DNA from 3 places in the Streptomyces sp. NBC_00344 genome. Region 1 is predicted to be linked to each of the others. Evidence: riboswitches for the same ligand, from Rfam matches in the RefSeq annotation. Region 1 holds a riboswitch; each other region holds the start of a gene.

Evidence for each region. A riboswitch is a leader RNA that binds a small molecule or an ion and turns the genes downstream of it on or off. The one in region 1 is predicted to bind S-adenosylmethionine.
Region 2: linked by a shared signal. The riboswitch ahead of OHS16_RS04280 (putative leader peptide) and the one ahead of thrC (threonine synthase) in region 1 are both predicted to bind S-adenosylmethionine.
Region 3: linked by a shared signal. The riboswitch ahead of OHS16_RS23480 (aminotransferase class V-fold PLP-dependent enzyme) and the one ahead of thrC (threonine synthase) in region 1 are both predicted to bind S-adenosylmethionine.

What each region holds. Positions count from the first base shown of each region.
Region 1 covers NZ_CP107996.1:3,844,768-3,848,365, reverse strand. Annotated here, with positions in the region: gene OHS16_RS17385 (MoaD/ThiS family protein) at 301-576, opposite strand; gene thrC (threonine synthase) at 623-1,921, opposite strand; SAM riboswitch class I at 1,940-2,066, opposite strand; gene OHS16_RS17375 (glucosyl-3-phosphoglycerate synthase) at 2,257-3,195, shown strand; gene OHS16_RS17370 (alpha,alpha-trehalose-phosphate synthase (UDP-forming)) at 3,274-3,598, shown strand, end outside.
Region 2 covers NZ_CP107996.1:930,179-933,776, reverse strand. Annotated here, with positions in the region: gene OHS16_RS04285 (amino acid ABC transporter permease) at 1-548, opposite strand, end outside; gene OHS16_RS32070 (putative leader peptide) at 766-894, opposite strand; SAM riboswitch class IV at 927-1,035, opposite strand; SAM riboswitch class IV at 1,172-1,285, shown strand; gene OHS16_RS04280 (putative leader peptide) at 1,324-1,467, shown strand; gene OHS16_RS04275 (LLM class flavin-dependent oxidoreductase) at 1,676-2,884, shown strand; gene OHS16_RS04270 (NtaA/DmoA family FMN-dependent monooxygenase) at 2,931-3,598, shown strand, end outside.
Region 3 covers NZ_CP107996.1:5,205,235-5,208,832, forward strand. Annotated here, with positions in the region: gene trpD (anthranilate phosphoribosyltransferase) at 64-1,128, shown strand; SAM riboswitch class IV at 1,322-1,439, shown strand; gene OHS16_RS23480 (aminotransferase class V-fold PLP-dependent enzyme) at 1,598-2,974, shown strand; gene OHS16_RS23485 (Lrp/AsnC family transcriptional regulator) at 3,015-3,296, opposite strand; gene OHS16_RS23490 (rhomboid family intramembrane serine protease) at 3,293-3,598, opposite strand, start outside.

The DNA of each region.
Region 1 (3,598 bases):
CCAACTGCCCTCTGCAACAGGTCAATCGGACGAGAATTCTGGGATTGGCCGAACGCCCCATTGGGCGGATTCCTCAGGATTCTCGGGCAAGTCGGGCCGGGCAAACGGCACTTACGACGCAAAGGGCTTCACTACTTTGTCCGCACCTTGTCGCGATCTCATATGCACGGGGCATGAACAGCGAAGGGGACTACCCCAACTCTACCGCGCTCAACCACACAGAATTACCCCCTCCGCTTCTCTTGCGGAGGGGGTAATCAGGGTGACCGTGCGGCGCCGGAAGAGCACCAGGAGAGGCTGTCAGCCGCCGGCGACGGCCGGAATGATCGAGACGCCCGCACCGTCCGGCGTTGCCGTCTCCAGACCCTGCTCGAAGCGCACGTCGTCGTCGTTGACGTACACGTTCACGAAGCGGCGCAGCTTGCCCTGGTCGTCCAGGACGCGGGCCGCGATGCCGGTGTGGTTCTTCTCCAGGTCGGAGATGACCTCGGCGAGAGTGCCGCCGTCGGCGGCGACCTCGGCCTGGCCGCCCGTGTAGGTGCGGAGGATGGTGGGGATACGGACCTTGACGCTCATACGGATTACCTTCCAGGAGACCGGGGAGTGGGCGGGACGGGGGGATTCAGCTCGCGGCCAGTCCGGCCTCGCGGAACGCGTCCAGGGTCGGGCGGATCGTCGCGGTGGGACCGGACGTCGGCGCGACGGCGTCCAGGGTCTTGAGGCCGTCACCGGTGTTCAGGACCACGGTGGACAGCGCCGGGTCCAGCAGACCCGCCTCGAGCAGCTTCTTGGTCACTCCGACGGTCACACCGCCCGCGGTCTCCGCGAAGATGCCCTCGGTACGGGCCAGCAGCTTGATCGCGTCGACGATCTGCTCGTCGTTGACGTCCTCGACCGCGCCGCCGGTGCGCCGGGCGATGTCCAGGACGTACGGGCCGTCCGCCGGGTTGCCGATGGCGAGGGACTTGGCGATCGTGTTCGGCTTCTGCGGCCTGACGACGTCGTGCCCGGCCTTGTAGGCGGTGGAGACCGGGGAGCAGCCCTCGGCCTGCGCACCGAAGATCCGGTAGGGCTTGTCCTCGACGAGACCGAGCTTGATCAGCTCCTGCAGACCCTTGTCGATCTTCGTCAGCTGGGAGCCCGACGCGATGGGGATGACGATCTGGTCCGGAAGCCGCCAGCCGAGCTGCTCGCAGATCTCGTAGGCCAGCGTCTTGGAACCCTCGCCGTAGTACGGGCGGAGGTTGACGTTGACGAAGCCCCAGCCCTCTCCGATCGGGTCGCCGATGAGCTCGGAGCAGAAGCGGTTCACGTCGTCGTAGTTGCCCTCGATGCCGACCAGCTCACCGCCGTACACCGCGGCCATCACGACCTTGCCCTGCTCCAGGTCGTGCGGGATGAACACGCAGGAGCGGAATCCGGAGCGGGCGGCGGCGGCGCCGACGGCGCCGGCCAGGTTACCGGTGGAGGAGCAGGAGAGGGTGGTGAAGCCGAAGGCGCGGGCGGCCTCGACGGCGATCGCGACGACACGGTCCTTGAAGGAGTGCGTCGGGTTGCCGGAGTCGTCCTTGATGTGCAGACCACCGGTGATACCGAGCTCACGGGCCAGGTTGTCGGCCTTGACCAGCTTGGTGAAGCCCGGGTTCAGATTGGGCTGGGACGCCACGTCGGCGGGGACGGGCAGCAGCGGGGCGTAGCGCCAGATGTTGTCGGGCCCGGCCTCGATGCGCTTCTTCAGCTCGTCGGGAGAGCCGCTCGGCAGGTCGTAGGCGACTTCGAGCGGCCCGAAACAGGAGGCGCAGGCGAAGATCGGTCCGAGGGCGAAACGCTCTCCGCACTCGCGGCAGGAAAGCGCCGCGGCGGGTCCGAGATCGACGGATCCGGCGGTGCTGGTGGTTTCGGCGACAGTCTGAGCAGCCATGGTGGCGAGGTCCCTTTCTCCTCATCTTCCTCGCGACGTACTTCGCCGCGAGACGGAATTGGCACCTTCCCCACCATGACCTCGCGGTCGGCGGAAGGTTGCCGGGACTTCAACGGGCCGTTCCCTCAGTCCCTCTGGATGAGCGCTGTGACACCGGCCAGGAGGCCCGTGTATTTGTTGTCGTACTCAACCGCGTACTGACCCCCGGCATGCGACGGTCATCCGCGTTGTTCAAGACTGTAACCGAAGGCCGGAACGATTGAGAGAGTCGTCCGCACCGCGAGATGACAGTCGGACAAGCCGCTGCCGCGGCGGGCACACCGAGGAGACACCCCGTGCTGGATGAGGTGGAACGCTGGCTGACCAGGCGTTCCTGGTCAGCTGCCGACCGACCGCTGGACCAGCTGGCTGCCGCCAAGCGTGGCACCAAGGTGAGTGTGGTGCTCCCGGCGCTGAACGAGGAGGCGACAGTCGGTGAGATCGTCGCGACCATCAGGCGGGACCTGATGGAGGCCGTACCGCTCGTCGACGAACTGGTCGTGATCGACTCGGGCTCCACCGACCGTACGGCCGAGGTCGCCGCGGCGGCGGGCGCCCGCGTGGTGCACCGGGACACCGTTCTGCCCCGGATAGCGGCGGTGCCGGGCAAGGGCGAGGTGCTGTGGCGCTCCCTCCTGGTGACAAGCGGTGAGATCGTTTGCTTCATCGACGCCGACCTCAAGGACTTCTCGGCGGATTTCGTGTCCGGCATCGTGGGGCCACTGCTGACCGATCCTGATGTGCACTTCGTCAAGGCGATGTACGACCGTCCGCTGGGCGAGACCCCCGGGCAGGGCGGCCGGGTGACCGAGCTGGTGGCCCGTCCGCTGCTCAATCTGCACTGGCCGCAGCTGGCCGGATTCGTTCAGCCGCTGGGCGGCGAGTACGCCGTCCGGCGTGAGCTTCTCGAACAGCTGCCCTTCCCTGTCGGATACGGCGTGGAGCTCGGCCTGCTCGTCGACGCCCTGCACACGGTGGGTCTCGACGCGCTGGCCCAGGTCGACGTCGGCTCACGCCGGCACCGCCACCAGGACGGTCTGGCGCTGGGCCGGATGGCTGCCGCGATCTACCGGACCGCGCAGCTGCGGCTCTCCCGGGGCCATCTGGTGCGTCCCGCGCTCACCCAGTTCGAACGCGGACCAGGCGGGTTCGTGCCGCGCACGCATCCGGTGGACACCGAGGAGCGGCCGCCGATGCGGGAGCTCGCGGAGTACGAGGCCCGCCGCGCCGCCTGAAAATCCGGGCCGTCCGGCGTTTGAGGCCATCTTCGAGCCGCACGTTTATGCGCCGCGGCCACGGGCTAAGTTCGCCCCATGGCCTCTCCGCACCGTGCAAACGTCCTGGTCGCCTCCAACCGGGGCCCCGTTTCGTACAGCCTGGACGAGGACGGCGGTCTCGAAGCAAAACGCGGCGGGGGCGGGCTGGTCTCGGGGCTTTCGGCGATCGGGGCCGACGCGGACTCGCTGTGGGTGTGCGCCGCGCTCGGCGACGGTGACCGCGAGGCGGTGCGGCGCGGGGTCGGTGAGACGGGTGTGCGGATGCTCGACATCGACGCCTCCGTGCACGCCGCCGCGTACAACGGCATCGCCAACTCCGTGCTGTGGTTCGTCCATCACATGCTGTACCAGACACCGCTCG
Region 2 (3,598 bases), 2.9 Mb from region 1:
CTGAAGAGGTGCGCCGTGCGGAAGGTGACGAACTCATGGCCGAACGGGATGCCCAGCGACAACCGCGGGTAGAGGGAGGCGAGTTCGTACCAGAAGAGCAGCTGTACCAGTGGGGGCACCGACCGGATCAGCCAGACATAACCGAAGCTCAGCGTCCGCAGGATGCGGTTGCCCGACAGGCGCATCGCCGCGATCCCGATGCCGAGCAGATAGCCGCTGACCATGACCGCCGCAGTGAGCCAGAGCGTGAGCTCCAGGCCGTGCACGATCGATCCGCGCAGGAAGTAGCTCCCCACCACGCCCCACTGAAACCGCTCGTTGCCGACCAGGGTGTGCACGAACATCGCACACAGCACCAGCAGGGCCAGGGCGGACACCCATTGCCCGGGACGGCGCAGCGGTACCAGCTTCGCGGCGAGCAGCTGCTTGTCCGACTGCCCCTGAACCAGTGGGCGTTCGGACCCCGCGCGGGGCGGTGGAGCTCCGTCGGGTACCGCTTCGGGCGGGTCTTCCACCGGTTTGCGCAGGGATGTTTCCGGAGTAGCCATGGTGTGTGCTTCCCGTTTGGTAGGGGCGCGCGGCAGCGCGGTGCAGCGGTTGCGGGCCATGCCGCAGCGACGGGCCGGCGACCATGGAGCATCGCGAATCGGCTCGGTATGACTGGCTTGGCTGTAGAGGACCGAGGGGCGCTCCGGTCGTATCGGGCACGCCCCGGGGCGCGGCTGACCGGACCTCAGCGCCGTTCGGCGCCGTTACGGTTGGCGGTCAGCGGGCCGGGGTTGCGCCCGGACACAGCGCGCTGCTCACCCGCAGCAGATCCACATGGCGCCGGCTCACCCGCAGCTGGAAGGACCCGCCAGGGCATCGGTTGGTGCCGCAGCGTCGTGCTCGCATCTCCGCCCCCTCGATCTGGTCCGGCCTCTCGGGGCCCGCACTTACAGGACATCCGTCCTGCCCGGTCGTCACCTGGAGCACCCCACCACGGACGAGGGTTGCCGGTCAGCAAGCCAGGGCTTGACGCTGACACTCGTAACCGGCCACCACCGTAATTGCCGGGTGACGTGCAGACAATCCCTCTGGGTGTGACGGGCGTCGCTCGACGGCCTGCCGGTACGGTCCGGGGGATGCCGGGGATTGTGCCGGGCGCGGATGCGGAGTTACCGTGCTGCCAGGTTATGAGCGACAGCGAAAAGCCCTGGCTTGCTGTCCGGCAACCCTCCCGCGCGGCGGGGTGCTCCAGGTGACGACCGGGCGGAGCCGACGACGGCTCCCGCAAGCGCGAGCTCGGACCGGTGTCGGGCGATCGAGACGGAGGTGACGGCAGTGCGGCGAGTCTCCGACATGCCCGTCATCACCAAGGTCCGCAGGCGTGCCACCACGACGTACTCCAGGCGCCACATCGACCTGCAGCGTGTCGCGGGTGCGCTGTGTCCGGCGTACGCGACCGCCGCGCACTGCGGTATCTGATCCCGCTGCCCCGAACCCTCTGAGGCCGCACCACAGAACCCGGCCCGGTCCCGGTACCGGCGCTCGGCGTCGGTGTGTCTGCCTCCGAGTCCGTGGGGCATTCCCGTCCGACAGCTCTGCCCACCCCGTGAAGGGCCACCCCCGCGAAGGCCCGGCGCGGCCGCGGCGCTCCGCACAGCAACCGTCCGAGCAGGAAGCGGTACCGCCCATGTCCCGATCACCTTCAGCCCCTCTCCACCTGGCCGTTGCCCTGGACGGAGCGGGGTGGCATCCCGCGGCCTGGCGGGAGTCCGGTGCCCGCCCCCGAGAGCTGTTCACGGCGAGGTACTGGGCCGACCTGGTCACCGAGGCCGAGGCCGGTCTGCTCGACTTCGTGACCATCGAGGACTCACTCAGCCTGCAGTCCTCCCGCTACAACGAGCCGGACACGCGCACCGACCAGGTGCGCGGCCGGCTGGACGCCGTGCTGGTCGCGGCCAGGGTGGCACCGCTGACCCGGCACATCGGTCTCGTCCCGACCACCGTGGTGACCCACACCGAGCCGTTCCATGTCTCGAAGGCGATCGCCACCCTCGACCATGTCAGCACCGGACGGGCCGGCGTGCGGGTGAAGGTGTCCGCGCGGGGCGACGAGCCCCCGCACTTCGGGCGCCGCACACTGCCCCGGCTGCCGGCCGGAGGATGGGAAGAGCCGGCCGGGCAGGCACTGATCAAGGAGCTGTTCGCCGAGGCGGGCGACTACGTGGAGGTGCTGCGCAGGCTCTGGGACAGCTGGGAGGACGACGCTGAGATCCGCGACGCCGGCACCGGCCGGTTCATCGACCGGCACAAGGTGCACTACATCGACTTCGAGGGTGCGAGGTTCAGTGTGAAGGGGCCGTCCATCACCCCTCGCCCGCCGCAGGGACAGCCGGTCGTCGCAGCGTTGGCGCACCGCGCCGAACCGTTCCGGCTGGTCGCCGGATCCGCTGACATCGGCTTCGTCACCCCGCACGACAACACGGAAGCCGCGGCCGTCGTGGCCGAGATCCGGGCCGCTCAGGACGGAGCGGGGCGTGCTGAGGCGACGGTGCGTCTCTTCGGCGACCTGGTGGTCCTCCTCGACGACGATCCGGCGGCCGCCACCGAGCGCAGGGCCCGGCTCGACGAGCGTGCCGGCGCCGCGTACAGCAGCGACGCCGAGATCTTCACCGGCACACCGGGCGCACTGGCCGATCTGCTCCTGGACAGAGCGCGGACCGGGCTTTCCGGATTCCGGCTGCGGCCCGCCGCGCTGCCCCAGGACCTGGAGCAGATCACCCGCCGCCTGGTCCCGGAACTGCAGCGCCGAGGCGCCTTCCGTACCGCATACGAAGCGGACACCCTGCGCGGGCTGCTCGGTCTGTCACGCCCCGTCAGCCGCTACGCAGCGGCCTGACGTCCGCCCCGCAGCCGACGCCCGCAGAGACGAAGGACGCACCCCGATGAGCAGGCCCGTCAAGCAGATCCATCTCGCCGCCCATTTCCCCGGCGTGAACAACAGCACGGTCTGGAGCGACCCGGCAGCCGGAAGCCAGATCGACTTCAGCTCCTTCACCCATCTGGCCCGTACCGCCGAGCGTGCCAAGTTCGACTTCATCTTCCTTGCCGAAGGGCTGCGGCTGCGCGAGCAGAACGGGGAGATCTACGACCTGGACGTCGTAGGAAGGCCGGACACCTTCACCGTGCTCAGCGCGCTGGCCGCGGTCACCGACAGACTCGGACTCGCCGGGACCATCAACTCCACTTTCAACGAACCCTACGAGGTGGCACGGCAGTTCGCCTCGCTCGACCATCTGTCCGCCGGCCGGGCCGCCTGGAACGTGGTGACCTCCTGGGACGAGTTCACCGGGCAGAACTTCCGCCGCGGCGGCTTTCTCGCGCAGGAGGACCGCTACGAGCGGGCCAGCCAGTTCCTGGCTGCGACCTGGGAGCTGTTCGACTCCTGGCACGGCGACGAGATCGTCGCGGACAAGGAGTCCGGGGTCTTCATCGCGGACCCGGCGCCGGGCAGGTTCGACCACCAGGTCAGCCAGTTCGACATCAGCGGGCACTTCAATGTCCCGCGCAGCCCCCAGGGCCGGCCGGTCATCTTCCAGGCCGGGGACTCCGA
Region 3 (3,598 bases), 1.4 Mb from region 1:
TGCCGTCCCCAGGGCTGGATAAGGTGGGACCATCCCTTTCGGCTGTGGACCCAGGAGTGGACCATGAACGTTGTGACCCCGGTCGGCGGCGACAGCGTGGCGGCATACTCCTGGCCCGGTGTCATCGACTCCCTGCTCGCGGGCACCGACCAGAGCGCCGATGCCACCGCCTGGGCAATGGACCGCATCATGAGCGGAGAGGCCACCGGCGCACAGATCGCGGGCTTCATGGTGGCGCTACGGGCCAAGGGCGAGACGGTCACAGAGATCAGTGGCATGGTGCGCACCATGTACGAGCACGCCAGGCTCATCGAGGTGCCCGGCCCCAGCGTGGACATCGTCGGCACCGGCGGTGACGGCTCCAGCACGGTGAACATCTCGACCATGTCGTCGATCGTGGTGGCGGGCACCGGCGCGAAGGTGGTCAAGCACGGCAACCGCGCGGCCTCGTCGAGGAGCGGCGCATCCGACGTTCTGGAGAAGCTCGGCGTCAATCTGGACCTCACCCCGCAGAGGGTCACCGAGGTCGCCGAAGAGGCAGGGATCACCTTCTGCTTCGCGGTGAAGTTCCACCCCGCGCTGCGGTACGTGGCGGCCGCACGGCGCGAGCTGGGCATCCGCACCACCTTCAACTTCCTGGGGCCGCTCACCAACCCGGCGAAGGTGCGGGCCCAGGCCACCGGTGTGGCCGACGCACGGGTGGCGCCCATCGTGGCGGGTGTACTGGCCGAGCGGGGCTCGTCCGCGCTGGTCTTCCGGGGCGACGACGGACTCGACGAGCTGACCACCACCGCCACGTCCAGGGTGTGGATCGTGGCGGACGGCGTGGTGCGCGAGGAGCCCTTCGATCCCCGCGATGTCGGCATCGGCCTGGTCCCTGTGGAGGCACTGCGTGGCGCCGACGCCTCGTACAACGCGGACGTCGCCCGTCGGCTGCTGGCCGGCGAGACCGGCCCGGTGCGCGATGCGGTGCTGCTGAACTCGGCGGCGGCGCTGGTCGCGCTGAACCCGGGTGCGGGCTCGCTGAACGAACAGATCGCGGCGGGGCTCGAGCAGGCTGCCGAGTCGATCGACTCGGGCGCCGCCCGCGGCGCGCTGGAGAGATGGGTCGCGGCGAGCAACGCGTGAACCCCCGCCGGGTACGGCGAGCAACGCGTGAACCCCCGCCGGGTACGGCGAGCGACGCGTGAACCCCCGCCGGGTACGGCGAGCGACGCGTGAACCCCCGCCGGTCATGGCGGGCGGTGACGGCACAGCAGGGCGCGGTCCGCATTGCGGACCGCGCCTTGCGCGTTCCGCGGCGTGTGGCAAGATGCTCTCAGGTCATGAGTGACAGCGACTACGGCCCCAGCCCGCTGTCCGGCAACCCTCCGTCCGTGGCGGGGTGCCCTGGGTGAAGACCTGGCCGTGGACAGCAGAGTCCGCGGCAAGCGCGGATCCCTCGCCAGGGATCCTGGTCGTCGAGGGAGTTCTTCCGTGGTTCAGCGAATGCGATAGGGCAGTAGCCCCCTTCTCCGCACACCCTTTCCGCACTGCCCCGCGCCCACCGTCGGGTGGCCCGCGCAGTGAATTCGCCTGCCCTTTCCGGGAGTTCGCCATGTCTGTCCCCACCGCTGCCGTCGACCGTTCGGTTTGTGCCCCGCTGCCCGTCCTGGGACGGGATGTACGGGTTCCCCTCGTCACCGGTGGCGAGGTCGACTACGCCGCGCTGGACTACGCGGCGAGCGCTCCGGCCCTGCAGCGGGTCTGGGACGACGTGGCCGCCTACGCCCCGTACTACGGCAGTGTGCACCGCGGCGCCGGCTACCTCTCACAGCTGTCCACCGACCTCTTCGAGAACAGCCGTACCGCCGTCGCCGAATTCCTCGGCTGCCGGGAGGGTGACCAGGTGGTGTTCACCCGGTCGACCACCGACTCACTCAACCTGCTGGCCGCGGTACTGCCCGCGGACTGCCAGGTCTTCGTCTTCGAGACCGAGCACCATGCCTCGCTGCTGCCCTGGCGCGGTGCCGATGTGACCTACCTGGACGCGCCGCGCACCCCGCAGCAGGCCGTCGGGATCCTGGAGCGCGCACTCGCGGGCCGCGGTACCTCGCCGTCCGGGTCGACCGTGCCCGCGCTGGTCTGTGTCACTGGCGCTTCGAACGTCACCGGTGAGCACTGGCCCGTGCGGGAACTTGCGGCTGCCGCTCACGCACATGGTGCCCGGGTGGTGCTGGACGCCGCCCAGCTCGCCCCGCACCACCCGGTGGACATCGCGGACCTGGACGTCGACTGGGTGGCCTTCTCCGGGCACAAGCTGTACGCGCCCTTCGGCTCCGGGGTCCTGGCGGGCCGTTCGGACTGGCTGCAGGAGGCGGAGCCGTATCTCGCGGGTGGCGGGGCGTCCCGCCAGGTCACCCGGCGGGCCGATGGCGGTGTGGACGTCGAGTGGCACACCACGGCCGCCCGTCACGAGGCCGGCTCGCCCAACGTCATCGGGGTGTACTCCATCGCCGCCGCCTGCCGGGCACTCACCGACGCCGGCTTCGACTCCCTGGTCGAGCGCGAGCAGTCGCTGGTCACCAAGGTCCTCGACGGCCTCGGGGAGGTGGACGCCGTGAAGGTGCTCTCGCTCTTCGGCGACGACGTCCCGCGCGTCGGTGTCATCTCGTTCGTGGTCGACGGCTGGAACAGCTCGCACTTCGCGGCCGCGCTCTCGGCCGAGTACGGCATCGGCGTCCGCGACGGACTGTTCTGCGCGCACCCGCTGGTACGCACACTGCTCGGCGGCGACCCGCAGGACCAGGGGGAGTGCGGCGCACCCGATGGTGAGCCCGGCGAGCGCTCGCTCAACGCCATCCGGGTGAGCTTCGGCGCCGGTACGCCGGACGAGCACGTGGAGCGTTTCGTGACCGCGGTCAAGGAGCTGGTGCGCGACGGCGCCCGCTGGAACTACCGTACGGAGAACGGCCGTTGCGTGCCGGCCGTCTGAGCGGTTCGGCCCTCGGCCACCCCGGCGGCCGAGGGCGCGCTCATGCGTCGAGCCCGATGGCGAAGGCCGCTTCCAGGTCGTGCTGGGAGTAGGTGCGGAACGCCACGTGCGTGTCGGTGGCCTCGACACCCGGGATCTTGCTGATCCGGCCGGGGATGATGTCGGCGAGATCGTCGTGGCGGGCCACCCGGACCAGTGCGATCAGGTCGTACGTGCCGGTGACGGAGTAGACCTCGCTGACGCTCTCCAGTGCGGCGAGCGATTCCGCGATCTCGGGAATCCGGTCCACGCTTGTCTTGATGAGCACGATCGCGGTGATCACGGTTTGCTTTCTCCCTCGGTGGCCGTCGCTGGGGCCTTCACTCTAGTCGTACGCCGGTACCGCGCCGTGGCGTAGAGGAACCCCAGCGAGAACCCCGCCAGATGCGCCGTGTAGGCGACCCCGGGGCCGGTTCCGCTCTGCCGGCCGGCGGCGAGCCACTGGAGGGCGAACCAGAAGACCAGCACGATCCAGGCGGGGAAGCGCAGCGGCACGAACAGCAGAAACGGGAAGACGCTGGTGACCCTGGCCTTCGGGAAGAGACTGAGGAAGGCGCCCAGCACGGCCGAGATCGCGCCCGACGC